DNA from 2 places in the Caulobacter sp. HJHS_5 genome. Region 2 is predicted to be linked to the other one. Evidence: riboswitches for the same ligand, from Rfam matches in the RefSeq annotation. Region 2 holds a riboswitch; the other holds the start of a gene.
What was found. Region 2 has a riboswitch for cobalamin ahead of metE (5-methyltetrahydropteroyltriglutamate--homocysteine S-methyltransferase). Riboswitches for the same ligand answer to the same signal wherever they lie in the genome.
Positions count from the first base shown of each region.

Region 1: another riboswitch for cobalamin. It lies ahead of ACFLIT_RS11600 (TonB-dependent receptor plug domain-containing protein); the one in region 2 lies ahead of metE (5-methyltetrahydropteroyltriglutamate--homocysteine S-methyltransferase).

Region 1 covers NZ_JBWZNC010000005.1:230,350-238,848, forward strand. The annotation lists gene ACFLIT_RS11590 (FecCD family ABC transporter permease) at 1-690, opposite strand, end outside; gene ACFLIT_RS11595 (ABC transporter substrate-binding protein) at 687-1,733, opposite strand; gene ACFLIT_RS11600 (TonB-dependent receptor plug domain-containing protein) at 1,738-3,660, opposite strand; cobalamin riboswitch at 3,816-4,036, opposite strand; gene ACFLIT_RS11605 (TonB-dependent receptor) at 4,193-6,664, shown strand; gene ACFLIT_RS11610 (DUF7133 domain-containing protein) at 6,803-8,499, shown strand, end outside.
Region 2 covers NZ_JBWZNC010000001.1:254,934-263,432, reverse strand. The annotation lists gene metE (5-methyltetrahydropteroyltriglutamate--homocysteine S-methyltransferase) at 1-1,733, opposite strand, end outside; cobalamin riboswitch at 1,845-2,074, opposite strand; gene clpS (ATP-dependent Clp protease adapter ClpS) at 2,284-2,619, shown strand; gene clpA (ATP-dependent Clp protease ATP-binding subunit ClpA) at 2,628-4,946, shown strand; gene ACFLIT_RS01390 (HIT family protein) at 5,001-5,432, opposite strand; gene ACFLIT_RS01385 (DUF5655 domain-containing protein) at 5,468-6,052, shown strand; gene ACFLIT_RS01380 (RcnB family protein) at 6,163-6,495, opposite strand; gene ACFLIT_RS01375 (GNAT family N-acetyltransferase) at 6,570-7,730, opposite strand; gene ACFLIT_RS01370 (glycerophosphodiester phosphodiesterase) at 7,744-8,499, opposite strand, start outside.

The sequences.
Region 1 (8,499 bases), on a different contig from region 2:
GAGCAGGATGAGAAGGCGCGTCCGGTCGAGATCGACGCCGAGGCTCATGGCCTGGCTCTCGCCGAGCGTCAGGGCGTCCAGGGAGCGGCCGGCCACGAGCAGCAGGACAGCGCCGACGGCGACGAAGGGCGCCGCGAGGGTCAGATGATCCCAGCCCCGGTCGGTCAGCGAGCCGAGCAGCCAGGTGGTCAGCTCATAAGCGGCGTAGGGGCTGGGCGCGAAGTTCAGCGCCAGCGCCAGCAGGGCGGCGGCCAGGCTGGAGACCGCCGCCCCGGCCAGGATCAGGCTGAGCGTGCCGCCCGAGCCCAGGGCGAAAGTGACCGCGCCGGTCGCCAGGGCGCCGACGAGCCCGAGCAGCGGCGTCGCCAGCGGGAAGATCGTGGTCAGGCCGAAGTAGATCGCCACGGCCGCGCCGAGCGCGGCGCCCGAGGTAACGCCGACCACATCGGGCGAGGCCAGGGGATTGCGCAGCAGGCCCTGCATGGCGGCGCCGGCGAGACCGAGCGCGCCGCCGACCAGCAGCGCCAGCAGGGCGCGCGGCAGCCGCAACTCCCAGACGATTAGACGGGCGACATCGCCGTCGCCGAACAACGCCGATGCCGGCAGCGGCGAGCGGCCGACGAACAGCGACAGACCGACGCCCGCCGCGAGGGCCAGCAATACGGTCAGGAGGGGGACGAGCCGCTTCACGATCTTCCGCCCTTCTCCTTCCCCGCTTGCGGGGAAGGTGGCGCGGCGCGAAGCGCCGTGACGGAAGGGGCGCTTGGCGAGCGCCGCGCCCCCACCACCGCTGCGCGGTCCCCCTCCCCCGCAGGCGGGGGAGGAGAAGAGTCCGGCAGCCGTGCGAACGCCGCGCGCAGCTCGGCGGCCATGCCGGCCGCCTGCGGCAGGCCGCACCCGAACATCACCTCGGGGTAGCGGATGCGGCGATGGTCATAGAGCCTGCGCACCAGCCGGTGGGTCGCCTGGTCGTTGCGCAGCGACGGGCGCGTGGCCTGCCCCTCGCCGTAGAGCAGGGCGTCGGGGCGCAGGGTGGCCAGTTCCTCGAGGCCGAAGGTCGATTGAGTGAAGCCGTCGCGCGCGGCGATGTTGGTCCCGCCGGCCTCCTCGATGATGGTGTTGGCCAGGCTGCTGCGGCCCGGCACGCTGAGGCCGCCGTTCCAGGCGACGACGGCGACCTTCCGCCCCGGCGACGCGCGGCGCAGGCCCGCCAAGGTGGCGTCCATCTCGCTCACCAACGCCTCGGCGCGAGCCGGCTCACCGACCGCCGCGCCGACCTGGCGGGTGGTCCGGCGGATGTCGTCGAAGGTGATGGCGTCGTCGACCTCCACCATCGGCACCCCCGCGCGCGCCGCCGTCCGCCGCAGGATCGGACTGGTGTAGACGCTGACCAGCAGCAAGTCGGGGCGGTAGGCGACGATATCCTCCGCCTGGGCGCGGTTGGTCGCCACCCCGTCGGCGAGGCCGGGCCGGATATCGTCGGCGACGTCGCGCGCGAGGTAGCTGACCGAGGCGATGCGGTCCTTCGGGAGCATCTGCAGGACCAAAAGGTCGACGCACTGGTTGGTCGACATCACCCGCATCGGACGCGCCGGCGGCGGCCGCGAGGCCCCCGCCGTGCGTTCGCCGAGCGTGTAGTCGGCGGTGGTCACGGTGTTGGACGCCTCGCGCACCGGGCCGCAAGCCGCGCAGAGCGCGAAGCCGAGAGCCACGGCGGCGAGGCGCCCTCGCATGGCCCTAGAAGCCCGCGCGCAGGCCGATGGTGGCCGTGCGACCGGGCGAGGCGTAGCCGTAGACGTCCACCGCCGCCTCGTCGGCCAGGTTCTCGATGCGACCGTACAGGCTCACCCCGCGCCCGAGCGACCAGTCGGCGTTCAGATTGACCAGGGTGTAGGCCGGCAGGGTCTTGGTCTCCGTGGCCAGGCCGAAGAAGGTGTCGGTGGCCTCGCCGTTATAGCGCACGGTCAGGGTGGCGCCGAAACGGCCGTCGGGTTCGCGCCAGGTCAGGTTGGCGCTGGCGGTGGTCTTCGGCCGGCGAATTTCCCGGACGCTGTTCTCCTTGGCGTCGAGGTAGGTATAGGCCGCGTCCAGCCGCCAGGCCGGCGAGAGGCGAGCGGCCAGCGTGGCCTCGGCCCCGCGTTGGGTGGACTTGGTCGCCCGGTTGGCGACTCCGGCGACGAAATTGGCGTCGAAGGTCGTGTAGATCTCGTCCTTGAGACGCGCGTCGAACAGCGCCAGGCCCGCTTTCACGCCGCCGTCGAGGAAGCTCTGCTCGGCGCCGACTTCCCAGCCCAGCGAACGCTCGGGCTTCAGGTCCGGGTTGCCGATGAAGCTGGACGGATCGTAGCCGAACAGCTCGATGGGCGTCGGGTTCTTGATGCCGCTTCCCGCCGCCGCGCGCAGGCGCAGGCCGCTGTCGAAGCCGTAAGAGCCCTGCAGGCGGAAGGTGGTCGCGCCCTTGAACCGGTCGTTGTCGTCATGACGGATGGCCAAGCCGAAGGCGGCCGGGCCGGCGTAGGCGTCGTACTCGGCGACGAGGCCGAGGTTGTCGATGTGGCGCTTCTCGTTGGCCGAGGTGAAGCCGAACTCCGGCAGGGTCTGGAACGCTTCGCGCTCGCTGTCGACGGCGCCGGTCAGCACGTGCTCCACATCGCCCGAGGTCAGGCGATAGGTGGTCTCGTAGGAGTATTTGGTCCGTTTGGCGTCGGTCGCCATCGTGCGCGCGCCGGGGGCGAAGAAATTGCGCCGCTCGGTGTCGTTGACCTGGGCGGTCAGGGCATGGGTCCAGGCGCCGTCGAGCGCGTCGTACTCGCCGCGCACCAGGCCCAGGCGCGCGATGCTGCCGTAGAAGTTGGTTCCGTCGATCGGCAGGCCGTAGGTCGGGCCGGGCGGGAAGGCGTAGTCGAAGTCGTTGGTGTCGGCGTCGGAGCTGGCGTAGCGCAGCGCGGCCTTCACGCGGAACGCGCCGCCTGGGTCGAAGGTGAACTTGCCGGCGTAGGTCTTACTTTCAAAGCCCAGGTCGCGGCGGCCGTTGGGCACGCCCGGCTCGCCGTCCGTCGTCTGGTAGGCGGCGCTCAGGGCGTAGTCGAAGGCGCCGGCGACGCCGCCGTAGCGCACCGCCGCGCGACCGGCGTTGTTGCTGCCCGCCTCCAAACTGCCGCGCAGGCCGGGCGCCTCGCGGCCGGTCGCGGTCGAATAGCTGATCACCCCGCCGATGGCGTCCGAACCGTAGAGCGCGCTCTGCTGGCCCCGCAGCACCTCCACCCGCGCCACGTCGTCGGCGATCAGGGTGGCGAAATCGAACTCGCCCTGGGCCGGATCGGAGGCCTCGATGCCGTCGATCAGCACCAGGGCCTGGTTGGCCTCGGTCCCGCGCAGGCGCACCTGGGTCTGGCCGCCCACCTGACCGGAACGGCTGACGGAGACGCCGGGAACGTCGCGCAGCACGTCGGCGACGACGCGCACCTGGCGGTCCTGCAGGGCGGCGGCGTCGATGATCGTCACCGAGCCGCCGATGCGGTCGGCGGCCACCGGGCCGGCGCGGCTGGCGGTGACGACCAGACCGCCGACGGGCGTGGACTGGGCGTGGGCCTGCGGGGCCAGGGCGAAGCCGGCGAGCGCCGCGGAAAGCGCGGCGTAGGACAGGCGATAGTCGGTCATTCTTAAATCCCCTCTGATGCTCAGGCGTCAGATCGCGCGGCCGCGAGGCCGCGCCGACGGGGCGACGCACAGGTCCCGTCGAACGGTTCGACGGCTTGCGCCGCCGTCGTCGCTCTGACGGGGAACCCGCGCCCGAAGCTCCTCTGGCTTCGCGCTTGAGCGAACCGTGCCCGGCCGGTCTCCTGGCTCGCGGGTCGTCGCCTCCGATCGCCTTCCCAGGCCTCGCTGATGAGGCCCAGTGGCTGCGTCTCCGAAAGACGCTCGATCGTCGGCTCTCCGCTCACAGTTGCAGGGACAGCCGCGGATTCGGGGCAGGCCCCTCACCGCATTCCCGACGCCCCAGGAAAGCGGGGCTACCGGACACGTTTACTGGCGCGACCGTCGCCGGCCGCGCGGCCGCTTCATGCGCCAAACGGGCCACACTCCGCAACCCCGTGACGCTTCTGAGACGCCTCTCAGTACGCGGCCTCTTCCGCACCCTAGAAAGGCCGCCGCCCGATCCAATGAAGATCGGCCCGGAAGAGAGTTGCTTATGCGGTCCGTCGCGCTCGCCCTGCTGGCCTCGGTCTCACTGACGGCGGTCGCCCACGCCGCCGCGGACGACGACTCCACCCTGGTCGCGCCGATCAGCGTCACCCCTCTTCCCGGCGGAGAAATCGAGCGCGCCGACGCGGCTGGGCCCGCGCAGTTCGCGACGGGCGCGCAGATCGACGCCATCAACGCGCTCGACCTGACCGAGTACCTCCGCCGCGCGGTCGGCGGCGTCTACATCAACGACATCCAGAACAACCCCTTGCAGCCGGATGTGAACTATCGCGGCTTCACCGCCTCGCCCCTGCTTGGAACGGCCCAGGGCCTGTCGGTCTATTTCGACGGCGTCCGCATCAACCAGCCGTTCGGCGACGTGGTCAGCTGGGACCTGATCCCGCGCGCCGCCATCGCCTCGATCGAGCTGGCGCCGGGCTCGAACCCGCTGTTCGGCCGCAACACCCTCGGCGGCGCCCTGACCCTCCGCAGCAAGGACGGCCGCACCGCCCCTGGCCTCGCCGTCGAAGCCGGCTACGGCTCGTTCGGCCGCTGGCAGACCACCGTCGAAGGCGGCGGTTCGGCCGACAACGGCCTGCACTGGTACGGTGTCGTCAATCGCCTCAAGGAAGACGGCTGGCGCGACTTCTCGCCGACCGAGGCGGGCCAGGCGTTCGGCAAGCTCGGCTGGTCGGATGGGGCGACCGACATCGCCGCCTCCCTGGCGCTGGCCGCCACCGACCTGACCGGCAACGGCCTGCAGGAGCAGCGTTTCCTGCAGCGCGACCGCGCCTCGGTCTACACCAAGCCGGACAACACCAAGAACCAGTCCGCCCTGTTGAACCTGACCGGCAGCCATATCGTCTCCGACAGCCTGACCCTCTCCGGCGACGCTTTCTGGCGCACGCTGAAAACCAAGACGCTCAACGGCGACCTCAACGACGAGTCCCTTTCCGAGACCATTTACCAGCCGAGCGCGGGCGAGCGCGCGGCCCTCGCCGCCGCCGGCTACGCCGGATTCCCGATCGCCGGCGAGACGGCGGACAACACGCCGTTTCCCTTCTGGCGCTGCATCGCCAACGGCCTGCTGAACAGCGAGCCGGGCGAAAAGTGCAACGGCCTGCTCAATCGCAGCTCCACCCAGCAGCGCGAGGGCGGGCTCTCCGGCCAGGCCGCCTGGTCGACGCCGATGGGCGCGGGCGAGAGCCGCCTCGTGCTCGGCGGCGGCTATGTCGTCAGCGACGTGAAGTTCCACCAGTCCAGCCAGTACGGCTATCTGACGTCGGATCGCGGCGTGGTCGGCATTTCCGGCCCCGGCGCCTTCGCCGACGGCACGCAGGATTCGGAGGACGCCGACGACGCCCGCGTCACCCTTTCGGGCACGACCAGCACCGCCAGCCTCTACATCAGCGAACACCTGCCGCTGACCTCGGCGCTGAACCTGACGGCCTCCGCCCGCTACGACCGCACCAAGGTCGAGACCCGCGACGCCCTGAACCCCGGCGGCGGCCCCGGCTCGCTCGATGGCGACCACACCTTCTCGCGCCTGAACCCGGCTGTCAGCCTGGTGTGGAAGGCCAGCGACACCGTCACCGCCTACGCCGGCTACACCGAGGGCAGCCGCGCCCCGTCGGTGATCGAACTGGGCTGCGCGGACCCCGACAACCCTTGCCGCCTGCCCAACGCCATGGCGGGCGATCCGCCGCTCAATCAGGTGGTGACCAAGACGGTCGAGGCCGGGCTGCGCGGCGATGTGGTCGGCTGGCGCTGGAGCGCGGGCCTGTTCCGCGCCGACAATCACGACGACATCCTGTTCGTCGCGGACGACCTGGCCAGCTTCGGCTATTTCAAGAACTTCGGCCGCACCCGTCGCCAGGGCGCGGAACTGTCGGCCGACGGCGCCCTCGGCCCCGTCGATCTGGGGTTCCACTACACCTACCTCGACGCCACCTATGAGACGGCCGAGGGGGTCGGCGGCGCCGGCAACAGCAGCAACGACACCGGCCCCGGCTTCGAGGGTGACATCGAGATCGCGCCGGGCGACCGCATCCCGCTGATTCCGCGGCATGTGTTCAAGGCCAACGCCGGCTGGGCCGTCACCCGGCAGTTCCGCCTGACCGGCGACATGATCGCGATCAGCGGGGTCACCGCCCGCGGCAATGAAAACGGCCAGCACGCGGCCGACGGGGTCTATTACCTCGGCCTGGGCAAGACCAAGGGCTACGCGGTGTTCAACCTCGGCGCCGAGTATCGCCCGACCGAGCGGGTGAAGATCGCCCTGCAGGTCAACAACCTGTTCGACAAGGACTATGAGACCGCCGCCCAACTGGGCGCGACCGGCTTCACCGACGCCGGCGCCTTCATCGCCCGGCCGTTCAGCGGCCCGATCGTCGACGGGGAGCGGCCGGTGCGCTCGGCTACCTTCTACGCCCCGGGCGCGCCGCGCAGCGGGTGGGTGACTGTAAGATATAGTTTCTAAGGCGCACTTCAGCGTTGCGCCGTGGTCGACAGCGCTCAAGACGCGTCATATCGTTATGGCTCAGAACTACCGATCCGCGCCGGCGGGCAAGGATCGGCAGACCGCCCATCAGAGGCGCATCGGGGGAACTTGACGTCCATGAAACTGTCTTCGCTTTTCAACCGCTCGGCCTTGGCGACCGGGGTCGTCGCCACCGCGCTGCTCGGCGTCGTGATCTATTCGGCCGACGCCCAGACGCCGCCGGCCAACCGGCCGACGACGGCGGCCCCGAACGCTCCGGCGACGGGCGACCCCGGCGCGCCTCCCGGTGGCGTTCGACGCAACCCGCTGGAAGGCGTCGACCTGTCGCCCAAGCCGCCGGTGCCGCACCTGCGTCCGGCCGAGCAGCAGAAACTGTTCCAATTGCAGCCGGGCTACGCGATGAGCTTGGTCCTCGCCGACCCGCAGATCGAACAGCCCGGCCAGATCGCCTTCGACGCCAACGGCCGGATGTATGTGCTCGAGCTGCGCACCTACATGCTCGACGCCGACGCCAAGGATGAGCTGACTCCGCGCAGCCGCATCTCGCGCTGGGAGGACAAGGATGGCGACGGCGTCTACGAGACCGGCACGACATTCATCGACGGCCTCGTCTTCCCCCGCTTCGTCACCCCGCTCGGCGACGGTCAGCTGATCACCAAGGAGTCCAACTCCGACGACACCTGGCTCTACACCGACACCAACGGCGACGGTAAGGCCGACAAGAGGGAGCTGTTCGTCACCGGCCTCGGACGCTCGGGCAACGTCGAACACCAGGAGTCGCACCTGACCTGGGCGCTCGACAACTGGATGTACTCGACCTTCAACTCGGTTCGCGTCCGCTGGACGCCGAACGGCGTGCAGAAGGAAAGCGTCGGCCCGAACGGGGCGGCCTGGGGCGTGACCCAGGACGACTACGGCAAGGTCTGGTTCCAGGGCGGCGCCTCGGGTCTGCCCAGCTACTTCCAGTTCCCCATCCTCTACGGGAACATCCCCAACCCTGACCAACTTCAGGACGGCTTCCGCGTGCCGTGGGGCGCGCCGATCGGCATCGGCGACATGCAGGGCGGTCTGAACGCCGTGCGCCCCGGCGAAGGCTCGCTCAATGCGACGACCGCCGGGTCCGGCGCCAACATCTATCGCGGCGACCGCCTGCCGGCGGAATTGAAGGGTGACTACTTCTACGGCGAGGTCGTGGCCCGGGTGCTGCGTCGCGCCAAGCCGGTGAACATCGAGGGCCTGACCCAGGTCCAGAATGTCTACCAGGCTCAGAAGACCGAGTTCATCCGCTCGATGGACCCGCTGTTCCGCCCGGTCGACAACAAGACCGCCCCGGACGGCACCATGTACATCGTCGACATGTACCACGGCATTATTCAGGAAGGGGAATGGGCCCAGCCCGGCACCTACCTGCGCGCCAAGATCGAGCAATACAAGCTCGACACCGCCATCGGATACGGCCGCATCTGGCGGCTGACCTACAACGGCATGGAGCGCGACAAGACCAAGCCGACAATGTTCCAGGACCCGTCGGCCAAGCTGGTCGGCTTCCTCAGCCATCCGAACGGCTGGTGGCGCGACACCGCCCAGCAGCAGCTGGTGCTGCGTCAGGACAAGTCGGTCGTCCCGGCCCTGAAGGCCTTGGCGGCCTCCAACCCCAACAAGCTGGCGCGCATCCATGCCGCCTGGACGCTGGAGGGCCTGAACAGCCTCGACGCCGGCCTCGTCCGCGCCTTCATCAAGGACAGCGACCCGCAGCTGCGCCAGCAGGGCCTGCGTCTCAGCGAAATCCTCTACAAGGGCGGCGATCAATCGTT
Region 2 (8,499 bases):
TTGAGGATGGTCACCGGCCCCGTCAGCATGCCCTTCATCGGCTTGTCGGTGAGACCTTGGGCGTATCGCCACCACGCGACGGTCATCGCCTTCGGCCGCGAGACGTCGCCGTAGAGGATCGGCGGCCGCACGCAGCGCGAACCGTAAGACTGCACCCAGCCGTGCTTGGTGAAGGCGAAACCGGAAAGCTGCTCGCCGAAGTACTGCACCATGTCGTTGCGCTCGAACTCGCCGTGGACCAGCACGTCGAGCCCCACCTCCTCCTGCCAGCGCACGGCGCGGGCGGTCTCGGCCCGCAGGAAGCCTTCGTAGACCTCGGCGTCGATCTCGCCCTTGCCATGGGCCGCACGCGCCTTGCGCACCGCCTCGGTCTGCGGAAACGAGCCGATCGTCGTGGTCGGCAGGGCCGGCAGCTCCAGCCGCGCGATCTGCAGCGCCTGGCGGCGGCCGAACGCCGAAGCGCGGCGGCTCATCGCCGGCGTGACGGCGGCCAGGCGGGCGGCGACGGCGGCGTCATGGATTTTCGGCGAACGGCGGCGCGAGTCGTTGGCCGCGCGCGCCGCGGCCAGTTCGTCGGCGACGGCGTCACGGCCTTCGTTCAGCGCCTTGGCGAGGACGGTCAGTTCCTCGACCTTCTGCACCGCGAACGCCAACCAGGACCGCACCTCGGCGTCGAGACCCGGCTCCTGCGCCAAGTCGATGGGGGTGTGAAGCAAGGAGCACGACGGGGCGAGGATGATCTCGCGGTCCTCGGCCAGCAGCGGCTCCAGGCGCGCCAGCAGGGCGTCGAGGTCGGCGCGCCAGACGTTGCGCCCGTCGACCACGCCCAGCGACAGCACCTTGCCCGCCGGCGCCTTGGCCAGCACCGGGACCAGCTGCTCCGGCGCCCTCGCCAGATCGATGTGCAGGCCCGCCGTCGGCAAGGCCAGTGCGGCTTCCAGATTGTCGCCCAGCGCTCCGAAATAGGTGGTCAGCATCAGCTTCACGCCCGGCGCGGTGCGGGCCAGGGTCTCATAGGCCTGAGCCAGGGCGCGGCGGTCGCGGGCGTCGAGATCCAGCACCAGGCAAGGCTCGTCGATTTGAACCCAATCGGCGCCGGCGGCGGCCAGGCGGTTCAGAAGCTCGGCATAGACCGGCAGCAGGCCGGCCAGCAGATCGCGCGCGTCCGACCCGTCGGCCGTCTTGCCGAGCTTGAGGAACGTCACCGGCCCGACCAGCACCGGCCGAGTGTGGAGACCCAGCGCCTTGGCCTCAAGGAACTCGTCGACCGGCTTGGTCGACGCGAATCTGAACCCCTGCCCCGCCCCGAACTCCGGCGCCAGGTAGTGGTAGTTGGTGTCGAACCACTTGGTCATCTCGAGGGCGGTGACGTCGTGGCCGTGATGGGCATGGCCGCAGGCGGCGTGCGACTCGCCGTCGCCCTGACGGCCGCGCGCCATGGCGAAATAGGTGTCGAGGTCCACCGTCTCGCCGGCCCAGCCATAGGCCGCCGGCACGGCGCCGACCATGGCGGCGGTGTCGAGCACCTGATCGTACAGCGAGAAATCGTTGCTGGGCACGATGTCGGCGCCCAGGTCGCGCTGGCGCGTCCAGGCCTGGGCCCGTAGCTCGGCCGCCGTGGCCAGCAGCGCGGCGCGGTCGGTCTTGCCCGACCAATAGCTTTCCAGGGCGGTCTTCAGCTCGCGCCGCGAACCGATGCGGGGGAAGCCGAGCGTGGCGACGGTGACGGTCATTTCTAGCCTCTGCCATTTGCGTTGTGGCGAGGCAGGCAGGCGCGAGCGCGGCGCGCACCGAACGGGATGAGCGGCGGGCGTGGCTTGCGACCAGCCCGGACACCCCGCCGGAGGACGTTATCTGTCGGGGCAGGTCTCCTGGCTCACGGGTCGCAGCTTCGGTCCGGTCTTCCCGACGCCGCCCCTCGCAGGGCCAGGCGCCAGTGACGCGGAATGGACCTCGGCTCGCCGCTCACAGTTGCGGGGGCAGCTTCGGCTTCACGCCCGCGGGAGCGCTCACCGAATTCCCTCTTAGCCCCACGCCGCGAACGACGCGGGGAACCTCGACGCCGCCATAATCGCGCCAAGGCCCCGCGCCTGTCAACGATGATATAAAGATATCTTTATATCGTTATGTCCGCATCGCATTGGATCGCCATCAGGGCGTCACATGTGCACAGCCAAATGCGCCAAAGCGGCGCGGCGCGTCGACGCCCCCTTCCCAACGCCGCAATGCGGCATATCTAATTGCAGTCAGCGGGGCGTATCCTCCGCGCGGAGCGAGTGAGCCATGGCGGAGCGTAAGGGGATCGGAGAAGGGATCGGCAACGGCGCCGGATCGGCGATCGCGACCCAGACCAAGCCCAAGACGCAGAAGCCGTCACTCTACCGCGTGCTGATTCTCAATGACGACTACACGCCGATGGAATTCGTCGTGTACGTCCTTGAGCGCTTTTTCAACAAGTCCCGGGAGGATGCGACCCGGATCATGCTGCACGTGCACCAGAACGGTGTCGGAGTGTGTGGCGTCTTCACCTACGAAGTGGCCGAGACCAAGGTCGCACAGGTGATCGACAGCGCCCGCCGCCACCAGCATCCGCTGCAATGCACCATGGAAAAGGAGTAGAGGTCCCCGTGCCCAGTTTCTCCCGGAACCTAGAAGAATCCCTGCACCGCGCCGTGGCCTTGGCCAAGCAGCGTAAGCACGAATACGCCACGCTGGAGCACCTGCTGCTCTCGCTCGCCGACGACGAGGACGCCGCCGGCGTCATGCGCGCCTGCGACGTGGACCTGACCGCGCTGAAGGCCAGCCTCGTGCAGTACCTCGACACCGAGCTGAAGAGCCTGGTGGTCGAGGACGCCGACGACGCCAAGCCGACCGCCGGCTTCCAGCGCGTGATCCAGCGCGCGGTGATTCACGTCCAATCCTCGGGCCGCGAAGAGGTCTCGGGCGCCAACGTGCTGGTCGCCATCTTCTCGGAGCGCGAAAGCCATGCCGCCTACTTCCTGCAGGAGCAGGACATGACGCGGTACGACGCGGTGAACTTCATCGCCCACGGCATCGCCAAGAAGGCCGGCGCCTCCGAGCCCAAGGTGGTCAAGGGCGCCTCCGTCGAGGAGGACGACAAGCCCGCGGCCAAGGCCGGCGCCGAGGCGCTGGAGGCCTATTGCGTCAACCTCAACGACAAGGCCCGCCAGGGTAAGGTCGATCCGCTGATCGGCCGCGCCATGGAGGTCGAGCGCGCGATCCAGATTCTCTGCCGCCGGACCAAGAACAACCCGCTGCTGGTGGGCGACCCCGGCGTCGGCAAGACCGCCATCGCCGAGGGCCTGGCCCGCAAGATCGTCACCCACCAGGTGCCGGAAGTGCTGGCCGAGGCCACCATCTTCTCGCTCGACATGGGCGCGCTGCTGGCCGGCACCCGCTATCGCGGCGACTTCGAGGAGCGCATCAAGCAGGTGGTGAAGGAGCTGGAGCAGCACCCCAACGCCATCCTGTTCATCGACGAGATCCACACGGTGATCGGCGCCGGCGCGACCAGCGGCGGGGCGATGGACGCGTCCAACCTGCTGAAGCCGGCCCTGGCCAGCGGCACGCTGCGCTGCATGGGCTCGACCACTTACAAGGAATTCCGCCAGCACTTCGAGAAGGACCGCGCCCTGGTGCGCCGGTTCCAGAAGATCGACGTCAATGAGCCGACGGTCGAGGACACGCTGAAAATCCTCAAGGGACTCAAGGTCTACTACGAGGAATTCCACAAGCTGAAGTACACCAACGAGGCGCTGAAGACGGCGGTGGACCTCTCGGCCAAGTACATCACCGACCGCAAGCTGCCCGACAAGGCGATCGACGTGATCGACGAGGCGGGCGCCAGCCAGATGCTGCTGCCGGAAGCTCGTCGGAAGAAGACCATCGGCGTGAAGGAGATCGAGGCCGTCGTCGCCAAGATCGCCCGCATCCCGCCGAAATCGGTCAGCAAGACCGACACCGAGGCCCTGAAGTCGCTGGAAGCCGACCTGCAACGGGCGGTGTTCGGTCAGGACGAGGCGATCAAGCAGCTTTCCAGCGCCATGAAGATGGCGCGGGCGGGCCTGCGCGATCCGAACAAGCCGATCGGCAGCTACCTGTTCAGCGGCCCGACCGGCGTCGGCAAGACCGAGGCGGCGCGCCAGCTGGCCTCCACGCTCGGCATCGAGCTGCTGCGCTTCGACATGTCGGAATACATGGAGCGCCACACGGTCAGCCGCCTGATCGGGGCCCCTCCGGGCTATGTCGGCTACGACCAGGGCGGCCAGTTGACCGACGCGGTCGACCAGCATCCGCACGCCGTCGTCCTGCTCGACGAGATCGAGAAGGCGCACCAGGACGTCTACAACATCCTGCTGCAGGTGATGGACAACGGGGCCCTGACCGACTCGAACGGCAAGAAGGTCGACTTCCGCAACGTGGTCCTGATCATGACCACCAACGCGGGGGCCGCCGACAGCCAGCGTCAGACCATCGGTTTCGGCCGCGGCCAGGCGAACCACGAGAGCGAGGAGGCCATCAAGCGCATCTTCACCCCCGAGTTCCGCAACCGCCTCGACGCGGTGGTGGCCTTCAAGCCGCTGACGCAGGACATCATCCGCCTGGTGGTGCAGAAGTTCGTCATGCAGCTGGAAGCCCAGTTGGCCGACCGCAACGTCACCATCGAGACGACCGACGACGCCGCCGACTGGCTGGCCAAGAACGGCTTCGACGAACTCTACGGCGCGCGCCCCCTCGCCCGCGTCATCCAGGAGGAGATCAAGAAGCCGCTGGCGGACGACATCCTGTTCGGCAAGCTGGCCAAGGGCGGCCACGTCCGCGTGGTGCTCAAGGACGGCAAGCTGGCTTTCGAGTTCGAGATCGACGGCGCCCCGCCGCACGAACCGGGCGCCCCGGTCATCGAAGAGCCGGCGCTGGCGGAGTAAAACCCGCCCTTCTGTGAAATGCGAAAGCCCTCCCCACCGGGAGGGCTTTTTGCGTTAGAGGGCCGCGCTGATCTGCGCGGCGATGGCCTTCAGTTCTTCGATGTCAGCTATCTTGTCGGCGTGACGGCCGGCCGGCTGCCCCGTCCAACGCGGGATCACGTGGAAATGCAGGTGGTAGACGGTCTGGCCGGCGGCCTCGCCGTTGAACTGGGTGACCACGACGCCGTCGGGCTTCAACGCCGCCGTCACCGCCCGCGACGCCTTCTGCACCGCCCCGATCAGCCGGCCCAGCGGCTTGGGTTCGGCCTCCAGGATGTTGCGCGCCCTCGAGGTCTTGGAGATCAGCAGCATGTGGCCGCGGCTCTGCGGGAACACATCCATGAAGCAGAGGACCTCGTCGTCCTCGAACACCTTCACGGCCGGCATCTCGCCGCGCAGGATCTTGGCGAAGACATTGGCTTCGTCGTAGGCGCCGGTCAGGCTCATGCTAGGCTCCATTTCAAACGAGGTGAGGTTTAGCCGTGGCGGAGAAGACTGGCGAGTTCCTCACCGAGCAGCAGAAGAAGTGGTTCGCCTCGGTGCGGGCGGGCCTGGTGCGCGACACCGGCAAGAGCCTCGAGGAATGGGCCGTTATCGCCCGCGCCTGCCCCGAGACCACCACCCGCAGACAGATCGACTGGCTGCGCGATAACCACGGCCTCGGCGTCAATCGCGGCGCCGTCGTGCTCAACGCCGCCTTCCCCGACCGCATGAACTGGTACGAGGCCGACAGCCTGAGTGACGCACTGTGGAAGGACGCCGGCAGCCGCGCGATCTTCGAAGCGGTCGAAGCGAAGGTCGCCGACTTCGACGGTCTGGTCACCGGTCAGCGCAAGACGTTCAGCGCATGGTCGCGCAAGGCGCAGTTCGCGGCCGTGAAGCCCGCCAGGGGCGGCGGCGCCGTCCTCGGCCTCGCCGTGCCGCCAAGCGCCGATCCCCGCCTCGAACCGGCGACCGGCAAGGACGGCTGGTCGGACCGGCTGAAGAGCCGGCTGCCGCTGAGCCGCGCGGACGACGTGGATGAGCGGGTTGGCGAGTTGCTGACGCAGGCGTTCGCGGCACCCTAGAGCGCGCGAGGGTTAAGTGTGCGCGGTTAACCCGCCCGAGCGCGCTCTAAACATTAGAAAGTAGAGCCTTTTTCAACGGGCCAGATGAGTCCATCCGGCCCTAAAAGGTTCTAGCGCGCCAGGGCTGAGACCAAATCCATGATCACGCCGGTATCCGTGCGCGTCAGGTAGTAGGCGTCGCCCACGCGCACCCAGCGCGAACCGTAGGGCGCCGGGGGCAGCATGAAGGCCCGGGGGTTGGTCACGTAGTAGCGGCTCTCGGTGTAATAGCTGCGCGGCAGACGCTCACCGCGCGCCCACATCTTCTTCGCCTGCCCAGGGGGCATGCCGTAGGGCTTCTTGGCAAGGCCGGGCGGCGGTTTGCCGTGGCCGGGTTGGGCGGCGGCGAGGCCGGGAGCGGTCAGCAAGGCGCAGCCGGCTGCGATCAAAATAAGGCGCTTCATCGCGGTCTCCTCGGTCCAGATCACTGCAAGAAAAACCAGCCGCCGACGGCGAAGGTTCCGCCCTTCAATTCCCGCTAATCGGCCCGCCGAAACGGCGAATATTCCTCCGTCACCGCCTCGATCTCCTCGGCCACGGCCGGCATCTCCTGTTCGAGATAGCGGCGCACCGGCTCGCGCAGGGCCGGGTCGGCGATCCAATGGGCGGAGTAGACCGGGGTCGGCAGGTAGCCGCGGGTGATCTTGTGCTGCCCCTGGGCGCCGGCCTCCACGCGCGGCAGGCCGAGGCGGATCGCATGCTCGATGGCCTGGTAGTAGCAGAGCTCGAAGTGCAGGAACGGCACGTGCTCGATGGCGCCCCAGTGGCGACCGTAGAGGCAGTCCGGCCCGATCAGGTTCAGCGCCCCGGCGATCCAGCGCCCTCCCCGGCGCGCCAGCAGCAGCAGCACCTTGTCGGCCATCCGCGCGTTCAGGGCCGAGAAGAAGGCGCGGTTCAGATAGGGCCGGCCCCACTTGCGGTCGCCGGTGTCCATGTAGAAGTCGAAGAACGCATCCCAATGCGCCTCGGTCAGCTCTTCGCCGGTCAGGGCGACGATCTCGATCCCCTCCTGGGCGTCGCGCCGCTCGCGCCGGATGCTCTTGCGGTGGCTGGACGACAGGGCGGCCAGGAAGTCGTCGAAGCTCGCGTAGCCGGCGTTATGCCAATGGTACTGCTGGTCCTGCCGCAGCAAGAGGCCCGCCTCCCCCAGCCAGTCCCAGTCGGTCTTGGTCGGAAAGGTGATATGCACCGACGAGGCGCCGCGCTGTTCGCAGAGGCCCAGCGCCCCGCCCACGAGCGCCCGCCGCGCCGCCCCGGCGTCGACGTCCGGACGCACCAGCAGACGCGGCCCCGTCACCGGCGAGAACGGCGAGGCGCTGAGCAGCTTCGGATAGTAGCGGCCGCCGGCCCGCTCATAGGCCTGAGCCCAGGCGTGGTCGAAGACGTACTCGCCCTGGCTATGCCCCTTGGCGTAGAGCGGCATCACCGCGGCGACGCGGCCGGTCTCGTCGGCGACGGAAAGATGCTGCGGCCCCCAGCCGGCCTGCGGCGCGACGCAGCCGGTTTCCTCAAGCGCATCGAGGAAGTCGAACGAGACGAATGGATTGCCGCCAGCCTCCATTGGCGCGCAGGCGTCCCACGCCTCGCGGCCGATCTCGGAAATGCGACGATGGACGCGGACTTCGTTCGCCAGGGTCACTGACCACCAAAACTCACTGAGGGGTGAAGCCCTCGAAGATAAGGTTGTCGCAGTGGGCTTTCACCCGGTCCCAGTCGGCCGGACTGCGGGCGGTCCAGCAGATCACCGGCATGCCCTTGGCGCGCAGCAGGTCGGCCTGGGCGCTGGGCAGCATGTCGAGGCCGAGGGCCAGGAAGTCGGGCCGGGCCAGGTCGACGTGCTCCAGGGCCGCGTAGGCGCGGCGCTGTTCAGGGGCCATCTTCTGAGCGCCGGCGTCGCGATGGGCGTAGCTGTCCAGCCCGCGCAGGATCTGCGGATGATGGTCGGCGAACCAGGCATGCGAATAGGGATTGAAGCCGATCACCGCCGTCGGGCCGTTGTGATCGAGCAGCACCTCGCTGACCCGCTTCTCGAGCTCCCCCACCTCGCCGGCCGGGGTCTTCACCTCGATCAGCACCATGGCGCGGTGGCCGACCAGGGTCAGCACGTCCGCCAGGGTCGGGATGGTCTCGTCCGTGCCGCCCAGGCGCATGGCGCTCAGCTCGGCGGCGGAATGGTCCCTCACCCGCCCCTCGACGCCGCACATGCGGTCGAGCGTGGCGTCGTGAAACACCATCGCCTCGCCGTCCGACGAGAGCTGCACGTCCAGCTCGATGCCGTAGCCCGCCGCGCAGGCGGCCTGGAAGGCGGCGGCTGAATTCTCCGGCGCTCCGTCGAAGGACCACAGGCCCCGGTGGGCGATGGCCGGCTCGAACAGCCGCTCCCACGCCTCGCCAAACACCTCCGTCCC